Regions from separate parts of the Streptomyces laurentii genome, predicted to be linked through region 1. Evidence: riboswitches for the same ligand, from Rfam matches in the RefSeq annotation. Region 1 holds a riboswitch; each other region holds the start of a gene.
The links. A riboswitch is a leader RNA that binds a small molecule or an ion and turns the genes downstream of it on or off. The one in region 1 is predicted to bind cyclic di-AMP.
Positions count from the first base shown of each region.

Region 1 (3,234 bases):
CTACAACACCGTCTGCGGGATCGGCATCACCCTCGGGAACCTGGGGACCGGCGCCCTCCTCGACGTGACCGGCTGGTCGGCCACGCCCTGGCTGGTGCTGTGCGCGGTCGGCCTCGGGTGCGCGGCGGCGATGGCGGCGCTCGCCCGGGGCGGCCGGCTCGCCGTACGCCGGACGGCGGACGCGCGGTCGCCGGGCGCCACCGCCTGACCGCACTCTGGGAGGGAGCTTGGGAAGCTCGCGGCCCCTGGGGAGACCCGGGGGCCGCGAAGCACGAGAAGCACAGGTCACGAGGAGCACAGGTGGCGCGAGCGGCGGTGCGGCGCGGGCGGAGCCCGGGCCACGGCCGCGCTCAGGCCTCCGGCCGTGGCCGGGGGCGAGGATGGGGCCGCGCGGACGACGACGCCGCCCTCGGCCCGTACCGCGGCGCCCGGCGCTTCCTGAGAGCCCTTCCCCCACTGGTGATCGCGGGCGGGGTGGCATATGACCTGCTGACTCCGCCCATGTACACGGCGGCGCCCCTGCTCCCGGTGGCGCCGCTGGTCGCCGCCCCGTTCTTCTCCACCCTGACGACCCTGCTGACCGGGATCGCCGCCGTCCTGGCCAGCACCGGGCTGCTCTTCTTCCACAAGCAGACGAACATCGTCCTCTCGATCACCGAGACGCTGACCGTCGTCACGGTCTCCGCGCTCGCGGTGCTGATCAGCCGGGTGGTGCAGCGCAGCGGCGAGCGGCTGGCCTCGGCCCGGGTGATCGCGGAGGCGGCCCAGCGCGCGGTGCTGCCCGAGCCGGCGGAACGTATCTGCGGGCTGCGGATCGCCGCGCGGTACGAGGCGGCGCAGGCGGGCGCGTTCATCGGCGGCGACCTGTTCGCCGTCCAGGACACCCCGCACGGCGTACGGCTGGTGGTCGGCGACGTGCGCGGCAAGGGCATGGACGCGGTGGAGGCGGTGGCCGTCGTCATCGGGGCGTTCCGGGAGGCGGCCGAGCAGGAGGCGACGCTCGCGGGGGTGGCGGCGCGGCTCGAACGGGCGCTGGCCCGGGAGGGCGAACGGCGGGACGACCTCGACGCGTTCGAGGGGTTCACCACGGCCGTCCTCGCCGAGTTCCCCGGCGCGGGGGAGAAGCCCCGCGGAACGTGGGGGCCCGGCGGATGCGCCGGGCTGGTCCGGGTGATCAACCGCGGGCACCCCGAGCCGCTGCTGCTGTACGCGGACGGGGGGCTACTGCCGCTCCGGCCGAGCGAGCCGGCGTTGCCGCTCGGGCTGGGGGACGTGGCCGAGTGGCCGGACCGGGCCGACGAGACGCCGTATCCGCCGGGCGCGACCCTGCTGTTCTACACGGACGGGCTCTCGGAGGCGCGGGACGCGCACGGGGTCTTCTACGACCCGGCGGAGCGGCTGACGGGACGGATCTTCCCGGGGCCGGAGGAGCTTCTGGACGCGCTGGTGGCGGACGTCCGCCGGCACACGGGCGGCGCGACGACGGACGACATGGCGCTGCTCGCGGTCGGCCGGCCCGGGGCGGGGGAGCCGGAGCGGCGGCGGACGATGCCGGTGGTGCCGGCGGACGGACCGTCGGACAGGTCGTCGATCGGCCCGTCGATTGGCCCGTCAGGCAGGGCGTCGGACGGGCCGTCGAATGGGCCGTCCGAGGGGTCGTGAAAGGCCGAGGAAAGGCCGGCGAAGAAGCTCGCGAAGAAGCTTGCGAAGAAGCTTGCGAAGAGGCGACGAAAAGTGATGACAGGGCGTAGTCGAAGGATCTCGCTCCGGTAACAACTGAAGTGCTGTCACATAATTAATGCATGCCGAAACCTTTCTGAAGGGTGGTCAACTCGGGCCAATCCACCCCATTCCCATGAACGATCACAGGGGACGGCTTGGAATCCGTCGCCCGCGTCTATTAACGTTCGATAACGCAGCGCGGTCGTCCCAGCCGTCGCAAGAGGCGGCACCGTGCGCATGCGCCGAATCCCGTCAGGGAACCGGGGAACCACCAATTGGGGTGAATCGGGTCCTGTCGCACCCGTGCGACACACCCGTAGGAGACCTTCCTGCTCCGAACCCGTCAGCTAACCCGGTAGGCGAGAAGGAAGGAAAGGAGAGCGCCTCCGTGGCCTCCAACCCCCCCACTCCGCACAGCCCCTTCGCGTCCTACGACGGTCCCGGTGGATACGACACCACGGACGGGGTGACGGAGGAGTGGAACCCCACTGAGGACTCTCTGCGGGCCCAGAGCCGTTCCGGCGGCCGGCACCGCGTCGCCAAGCGCTCCAACTTCGCCCGCTCCTCCACCGTCCTCGGCGTCGGTGTGATCGCCGCCGTCGGCGCGGGCGGCCTGGCCACCGCGCAGCAGAAGCCGCCGGTCTCCATCGCCCTCCCGGACGTCGGTCTCCCGGACGTCGACCTGCCCGACGTGTCCGAACTCCCGGGCGTCGGCAAGCTGATAGGCAGCGGCGACGAGAAGCAGGGCAACGCCGCCACCGCCGCGGGCAACGCCGCCACCCAGCCGCTCACCGCGCTGACCTACACCACCCCCGCCGACGAGGCCGGCACGCAGGCCCGGACGCAGACCTCGAGCGACGCCGGCGAGGCGCTGCGCGCCCGCATCCTCCAGCAGGCCGAGCAGCAGCAGGCCGCCGCCGACGCCGCCGAGAAGGCGGAGGCGGAGAAGGCCGCGGCCGAGAAGGCCGCCAAGGAGGCCGGCGCCAAGGCCGACGCCGCCGAGAAGGCGGCCGCCGAGGCGAAGAAGAAGGCCGAGGCCGAGGCCGCGGCGAAGGCCGCGGCGAAGGCGGAGGCCGAGCGGCTGGCCAAGCTCGCCGCCAGCTTCGCGCTGCCGACCTCCTCGTACACGCTGACCTCCACCTACGGCGAGGCCGGCTCGATGTGGTCCTCCGGCTACCACACCGGCCTGGACTTCGCCGCCCCCACCGGCACGCCGGTCAAGGCCGTGCACGGCGGCACCGTCAAGTCGGCCGCCTGGTCCGGCTCGTACGGCTACCGGATCGTCCTGGAGCTCGAGGACGGCACCGAGGTCTGGTACTGCCACCTGTCCTCGATGACGGCGAGCGCCGGACAGTCCGTCGGCACCGGCGAGACCATCGGCCGGGTCGGCGCGACCGGCAACGTGACCGGCCCGCACCTCCACCTCGAGGTCCACACCGCGTCGGACTCCCGGCTCGACCCGGCGGCCTGGCTCCGCTCCAAGGGCCTGGGCATCTGACCGTCTGTCGCCTG
Region 1 covers NZ_JBEYHT010000062.1:18,321-21,554, forward strand. Annotated here, with positions in the region: gene ABZ693_RS29430 (MFS transporter) at 1-208, shown strand, start outside; gene ABZ693_RS29435 (PP2C family protein-serine/threonine phosphatase) at 301-1,662, shown strand; cyclic di-AMP (ydaO/yuaA leader) riboswitch at 1,953-2,099, shown strand; gene ABZ693_RS29440 (M23 family metallopeptidase) at 2,111-3,220, shown strand.

Region 2 (3,234 bases), on a different contig from region 1:
GTCCTCACGCCCCCGCGGCCGCCCCTGTGAGCAGCCGTCCCCTGAGCCGCTCACGGGTCTCCTGGGCCAGCCCCAGGCCCGTCAGGAGATACGCGTCGACCGAGCCCCAGGTCGACTCGATGGTCGCGAACGCGGCGCGCAGGTACTCCACCCGCGCGTCGAAGAGCGGGGCCAGCAGCTCCATCACCTCCGGTGACATCCCGTCCGGAGCGGTGGAGCTGCGCTCTATTTTGTAGCGCCGGTGCGGGGCGTTGGACTTCAGATAGTCCGCCTCGATCGCCTCCCGCTCGACCCCGACCGCCAGCAGGGAGATCGCGATCGCGAGCCCCGCCCGGTCCTTGCCGGCCGCGCAGTGCATCAGCGCCGGAACGCTCTCCCCGGCCATCGTGTGCAGGATCCGGCTGTGCTCCGCGGTCCGCTCGACGATCATCCGCTGGTACGAGTGGGTCATCCGGCCCGCCGCCTGGCCCTCGCCCAGGATCCCGCGCAGCTGCGCCAGTTCGCCGGAGCGCACCAGCTTCCAGAAGTCCTTGCCGTCGGCGGGGTCGCTGAGCGGGATGTTCACGTTCGTCACGCCGGGCAGGGCCACGTCCGGCCCCTCCAGGCGTCGGTCGGCGTCGTTGCGGAGGTCGAACACCGTGTGCAGGGACAGGGTGGTGAGGAAGGCCGCGTCCTCGGTGGTGGCGTGCGCCAGGTGGCCGCTGCGGAAGAGCCGCCCGGCGCGGACGGCCCGGCCGTCCGCGGTCGGCAGTCCGCCCAGGTCACGGAAGTTGCGTACGCCGGTGAGTTCGGGCTCGGTCGTCTCGCGCGTCACGGTCGCTCCTGCTCTCGGGATCGTTATTCCGGCATCATCCCGGGGCCTGCTTCAGGGTGCACCCCTCGGGGGTAATGATGAGCGATCTGTCCGAATTGCTGGGTTCGGTATAACGCGCCCTGGTTACTGGGGAGATGGGAATCCGGACGTGAGCAGCGTCATATGCTGACGGACCGTTGTTGATCGTCTTTTCCAATTCCCTTCAGGGAAAGGAAAACCGAGAGTCCGTCATCGGCGCGGAGTGACGGGAATTCCGTCCGGAAAGGACGCGATCATGGGAAAAGGGATTACGGCGGCTTGTTCCCGTCGACTTCGCTCGTCTAGCGTCGCGTTCACTCCGGACGGACCGCCGAATCCTGCCACCGCCCGGAATCCGCACTCACCCGTACTCGGCAGGAGCGGGGGACCCAGGTAACACGCCGGTCCCTCGGCGCTCGCAAAGGCGCGTCACGAAGGACGGCTCGGGGTGAAGCCGCGTACCCACGCGGCCGGACATCTCCCGTCCGAACCCGACAGCTCACCTCGCAGGCGACGGAGAGGAATTCGTCATGCCCGCGAAGGGTAAGCACCGCCGTCGCAGGATCCGCCCGTTCGGCCGGGGACTCGCCGCCGCGAGCGCCGGCGGCGCCGTCGTCGCGCTGCCGCTGATCGGCGCGACCGGCGCCCACGCCGCCGAGCCCGCCGCCGTGCCCCGGCACGCCGTCGCCGCGGCGGTCCCCGCGGCCGTTCCCGCCGCGGGCCCGGCCGCCACCTTCGGTGCCGGCGCCCCGGCGAAGGCGTACACCGTGGTGCGCGGGGACCATCTGTCCAAGATCGCCGCCGAGCACCGGCTGGCCGGCGGCTGGCACCAGCTGTACCGCGACAACCGCCAGACCGTCGGCGAGAACCCGTCGCTGATCTTCCCGGGCACGAAGCTCGTCCTCCGCGCCGCGCACACCGGCCAGGCCCCCGCCGCGCCGAAGGCTGCCGCCCCGCAGGACGACGCGCGGAGCGCCGGCGCGTCCGCCGCCCGCGCCTCGCGCGGCGGCGAGCGCACCGCCGCCGCCCCGGCCACCGGGACCGCCGCCCCGGCGTCCTCCTCGGCCTCCGCGTCTTCGTCCACCGGGTCTTCGTCCACCGGGTCTTCGTCCACCGGGACTTCTTCCACCGGGTCCTCGGCCGCGCCTTCCTCCTCGGCCTCGGCGTCCGCGTCGACCGGCGCGACCTCCTCCTCCGGCTGGGGCGCCCCCGTCAGCGGCGGCACCTCCACCCCGTACCGCGCCTCCGGCTCCCTGTGGTCCTCCGGCTACCACACCGGTGTCGACTTCACCGCCGCCACCGGCACCACCGTCCGCGCGGTCGGCCCCGGCACCGTCTACTCCGCCGGCTGGGGCGGCTCGTACGGCAACCAGGTCGTGATCAAGCACGCCGACGGCACCTACTCCCAGTACGGGCACCTCTCGTCGATCTCCGTCTCCGCCGGCCAGACCGTCACCGGCGGCCAGCAGATAGGCCTCTCCGGCGCGACCGGCAACGTGACCGGCCCGCACCTGCACTTCGAGATGCGCACCGGGCCGGACTACGGCTCCGACATCGACCCGCTGGCCGCCCTGCGGCAGCACGGCGTCAGCGTCTGATCCGAGGCGGCGGACCGAAGCCCCCGGCGCACCCGCGCCGGGGGTTTTCCCGTATTCCGATTTGGTCGAATCTTTATCGGTGGCATATATCACCCGTCGTCAACCCCTCCTTACGGTCGCGTAGGTCACATCCGTCCGGGAAAGATGCTCCCGTGGCAGACGATTCGACAACCAGAGACAAGAACGCGTTCGGGTCGTACGCGGCGATCGGTGACAGCTTCACGGAGGGCGTCGGCGACCCCGGGCCCGACGGGACGTTCGTCGGCTGGGCGGACCGTTTCGCGGTCCTGCTGGGCGACCGGATGCCGGAGGACGACGCCTTCCGCTACGCCAACCTGGCCGTACGGGGGCGCCTGCTCGACCAGATCGTCACGGAACAGATCCCGCGGGCGAAGGAACTCGCCCCGGACCTGGTGACCATCTGCGCCGGCGGCAACGACATCATCCGCCCCGGCACGGACCCCGACGACGTCGCCGAGCGCTTCGAGAGCGCCATCGCCGACCTGAGCTCCGCCGTCGGCACCGTCATGGTGGCGACCGGCTTCGACACCCGCGACGTGCCGCTGCTCAAGCACCTGCGCGGCAAGATCGCCACGTACAACGGGCACGTACGGGCCGTCGCCGACCGCTACGGCTGCCCGGTACTCGACCTGTGGTCGCTGCGGTCCGTCCAGGACCGCCGCGCCTGGGACGACGACCGGCTGCACCTCTCGCCCGAGGGGCACACCAGGGTCGCGCTGCGCGCCGCCCAGGTCCTCGGCCTGGAGGTGCCGGCCGACCCCGAGCAGGCGTGGCCGCCGCAGG
Region 2 covers NZ_JBEYHT010000083.1:12,124-15,357, forward strand. Annotated here, with positions in the region: gene ABZ693_RS32885 (tyrosine-protein phosphatase) at 5-814, opposite strand; cyclic di-AMP (ydaO/yuaA leader) riboswitch at 1,185-1,358, shown strand; gene ABZ693_RS32890 (M23 family metallopeptidase) at 1,363-2,430, shown strand; gene ABZ693_RS32895 (SGNH/GDSL hydrolase family protein) at 2,583-3,234, shown strand, end outside.
Region 2: another riboswitch for cyclic di-AMP. It lies ahead of ABZ693_RS32890 (M23 family metallopeptidase); the one in region 1 lies ahead of ABZ693_RS29440 (M23 family metallopeptidase).

Region 3 (3,234 bases), on a different contig from region 1:
GAGTGTGCGCGGCGAGGATCGTGGCCGGGTCGAGGGCCGTGTCCGGGTCCACGCCCTCCGGGTCGTACAGCCAGGCGATCATGACGCCGAGGCCGACCGCGACGACCCAGTCGGCGGCCCTCGCCGCGTCGGGCACGCCGAGTTCCGCGAGGTGGGTGGTCAGACCGCGCCGCGCGGTGGCCGGCCGGTCGGTCATGAAGGCGTGGGCGGGGTGCGACGGTACGGTCGCCTCGCAGACCGGCACCGCGTCGGCGGCCGTCCGCCACCGGGGGCGGGTCGTGAGGTGGCGGGCCCACGGCTCGGCGTCGGCCTCGGTGACGAGCGTGGTCAGGACGAGGTCCAGGAGGGCCTGCTTCGTCGGGGCGAGGTGCACGAGCGCCGCCCGCGTGATCCCCGCCTCGTCGGCCACGGCCTGCACGGACGTCTCGTAGGAGCCGTGCAGGGCGTAGAGGTGCGAGGCCGCCGTGACGACGGCGGCCCGTTTCCCGGAGGTCCCCAGGCCCGACGCATCCGACGCGTCCGGTGCGTCCGGTGCGTCCGGTGCGTCCGACGCGTCCGAGGTGGCGCTGTCCGGCGTACGGGCCGGCGAGCCGCCGGGCGCGGCGGGCGCGGTCGCCCCGTCCCCGGCGGCGGACGTCACCGCGAGCGTCTCGTCCTGTTCGAGGTGCGCGGGGATGCCGATCTCGCCGGGGAAGGAGAGGGAGAGGATCTGCGGTCCGTCCCATCCGGCGACGAGCCGGGTCAGCTCCCGCCCGGCGCTCTGGCCGGCCGGGTCCGCCGTCGTCCGCGCGGAGGCGGGCACCGACACCACGATCACGATCGACCTCGCGCCGCGCGCCTTCCAGTACTGGTCGGTGCCGGAGCGGGCGTGGATCACCGAGCCCGGCCGGTACGCCGTACGCCGTACGCCTGGGCACCGGCGTCGACGCGCTCGGCGAGGAGCTGATCGGCGCGCCGGCGCGGCCGGCCGGGGAGTGACCGCACCGCCGCCCGGCCCCGCACATCCCGTCCCACCTGCCGCGCCACCGGCCTGACGGTGGGGCGAAAGGGTGTAAATCGGTCAATGTGCTGTTATTTCCATAATGGGTGGATTGGAAGCTTGGTCTGCCTTGGGGTTATTGCGCCCGGGAGTGATTCAGGTCACGACGAGGGGTGGGTCGGGGACGCTGGTGCGCCGTCAATTCGAGCCTCGCGAATAGCGATTGACGGCATGCCGGTTCCGGGCGGAATGATCCTTTACGGAGTTCCGGAATAGACGATCTTTACGATCTCTTTCCATCTTGTTTTCGGTCTTTGTTTTCGCATACGGTCACGCCTCAGCCAGACGGAACGCCGAGTCCTGCCGCCGTTTGGACATCACCCACCCACCACCCGGCAGGAGCGGGGGACCCAGGTTCTCCGCCGGCTCCGGTGTTCCCGGATCCGGCTTGGGGTGAAGCCGCGCCACGGCGCGGCCGGGCATCTCCTGCCCGAACCCGACAGCTCACCTCGTAGGCGGAGGAGAGGACAACGCCATGCGTGGATCCCGGACGCCCCGACGCGCCCTGTTCACCCCGCTCACCCGCGGAATCGCCCTGGCCGGCGGCATCGCCGTCGCCCTGCCGCTGATCGGTGCCACGGCCGCCGTCGCGGCCACTCCGCAGGCCTCGACGCTCGCGACCAAGACCGTCGCAGTCGAAAAGGCGGCGGTCACGGCCGCTCCCGTCCGGTATTCCGTCGTCGCCGGCGACTCGCTTTCCGCCATTGCCGCGAAGTACGCGGTGCAGGGCGGCTGGCAGAAGGTCTACCAGGACAACAAGGTGGCCATCGGCGCCGACCCGATGCACATCCGCCCGGGCCTGACCCTCAACGTCGCCCCCGCCGTCGCGAAGGCGGCCACGACCGCCGTGAAGACCGTCGCGTACACGAACAACCTCGACGGCTGGATCCGCGAGTCGCTCGACATCATGAGCCGCAACGGGATCCCCGGCACGTACAACGGCATCTACCGCAACGTCATGCGCGAGTCCTCCGGCAACCCGCTGGCCATCAACAACTGGGACATCAACGCCATCAACGGCATCCCGTCCAAGGGCCTGCTCCAGGTGATCGACCCCACCTTCCGCGCCTACCACGTGGCCGGCACCGCCCTGGACTCGTACGACCCGGTCGCCAACATCACCGCGGCCTGCAACTACGCCGCCGACCGCTACGGCTCCATCGACAACGTCTTCGGCGCCTACTGACGGCCCCCGCGCCCCGCACCCGCCGCTCCGGCCCCGGATCCACGTGATCCGGGGCCGGAATGGACCGCGCGGCACGCGACAAGGTACGAAGTCCTCCGTGAACGCACAGCCCCAGGCCGCGACCGTTCGGGTGTTCATCGCCCTGGCGCCGCCCGACGAAGCGAAGGACGAACTGGCGCGGGAGCTCCGGCCCGCCTACGAGGCGTACCCCGCCATGCGGTGGAACCGCATCGAGGACTGGCACATCACCCTGGCCTTCCTCGGTGAGCTGCCGATCGCGGCCGTACCGCTGCTGCAGCCCCCGATCGCCGGGCTGGCCGCCACCCGCGGCGCCCTGGAACTGACGCTGCGCGGCGGCGGCCACTTCGACGAGCGGGTGCTGTGGACCGGCGTCGACGGCGACCTCGACGGACTGCACCTCCTCGCCGAGGACGTACGCGCCGCCGTACGCGCGTGCGGCATCCCCTTCGAAGGCCGTCCGCTGCGCCCGCATCTCACCCTGGCCCGGGCCCGCCGCGGCGACACGGGCTCCGTCGTGGAGGCCGCGGCCGGCCTGGCCGGCTTCACCGGCCGGAGCTGGCGGACCGGGCGACTGCATCTCGTCGGCAGCAACACGGGCCGCGGCCCGGGACCGATCCACTACCGCGACATAGCGGCCTGGCCCTTCGCCGGCACGGAGATCACGGACCACGCCCCGCACCCGGACGCCGGGTGACCCCGGCCGGGTAGCCCCGCGCCCCCGCATCCCCTCCCTCCCCGCCCGTCACCCCTGATCACCGGCCGGATCGCGTCGTCCGCGCCCGCCCGGTGGAAAAACGCGTGGACCCGCGCGCCGTCGGGGCGGAAGACTGCGGACCCTGTCCTGTCGGTCCGACAAAACAGGGTTGGGATGGGATTGTCTGAATCACCGCGAGTGACCCCCGGCAAAGGCGCGGTCCTGCTCGCCCTTCGTCACTACGGACGGGAGCTGGCCCGGCTGCGCCGGCTGACCGTACCCGCGATGCTGCTC
Region 3 covers NZ_JBEYHT010000030.1:52,469-55,702, forward strand. Annotated here, with positions in the region: gene ABZ693_RS19790 (TetR family transcriptional regulator) at 1-640, opposite strand, end outside; gene ABZ693_RS19795 (fibronectin type III-like domain-contianing protein) at 675-1,034, shown strand; cyclic di-AMP (ydaO/yuaA leader) riboswitch at 1,348-1,510, shown strand; gene ABZ693_RS19800 (transglycosylase SLT domain-containing protein) at 1,515-2,225, shown strand; gene thpR (RNA 2',3'-cyclic phosphodiesterase) at 2,323-2,940, shown strand; gene ABZ693_RS19810 (ABC transporter ATP-binding protein) at 3,115-3,234, shown strand, end outside.
Region 3: another riboswitch for cyclic di-AMP. It lies ahead of ABZ693_RS19800 (transglycosylase SLT domain-containing protein); the one in region 1 lies ahead of ABZ693_RS29440 (M23 family metallopeptidase).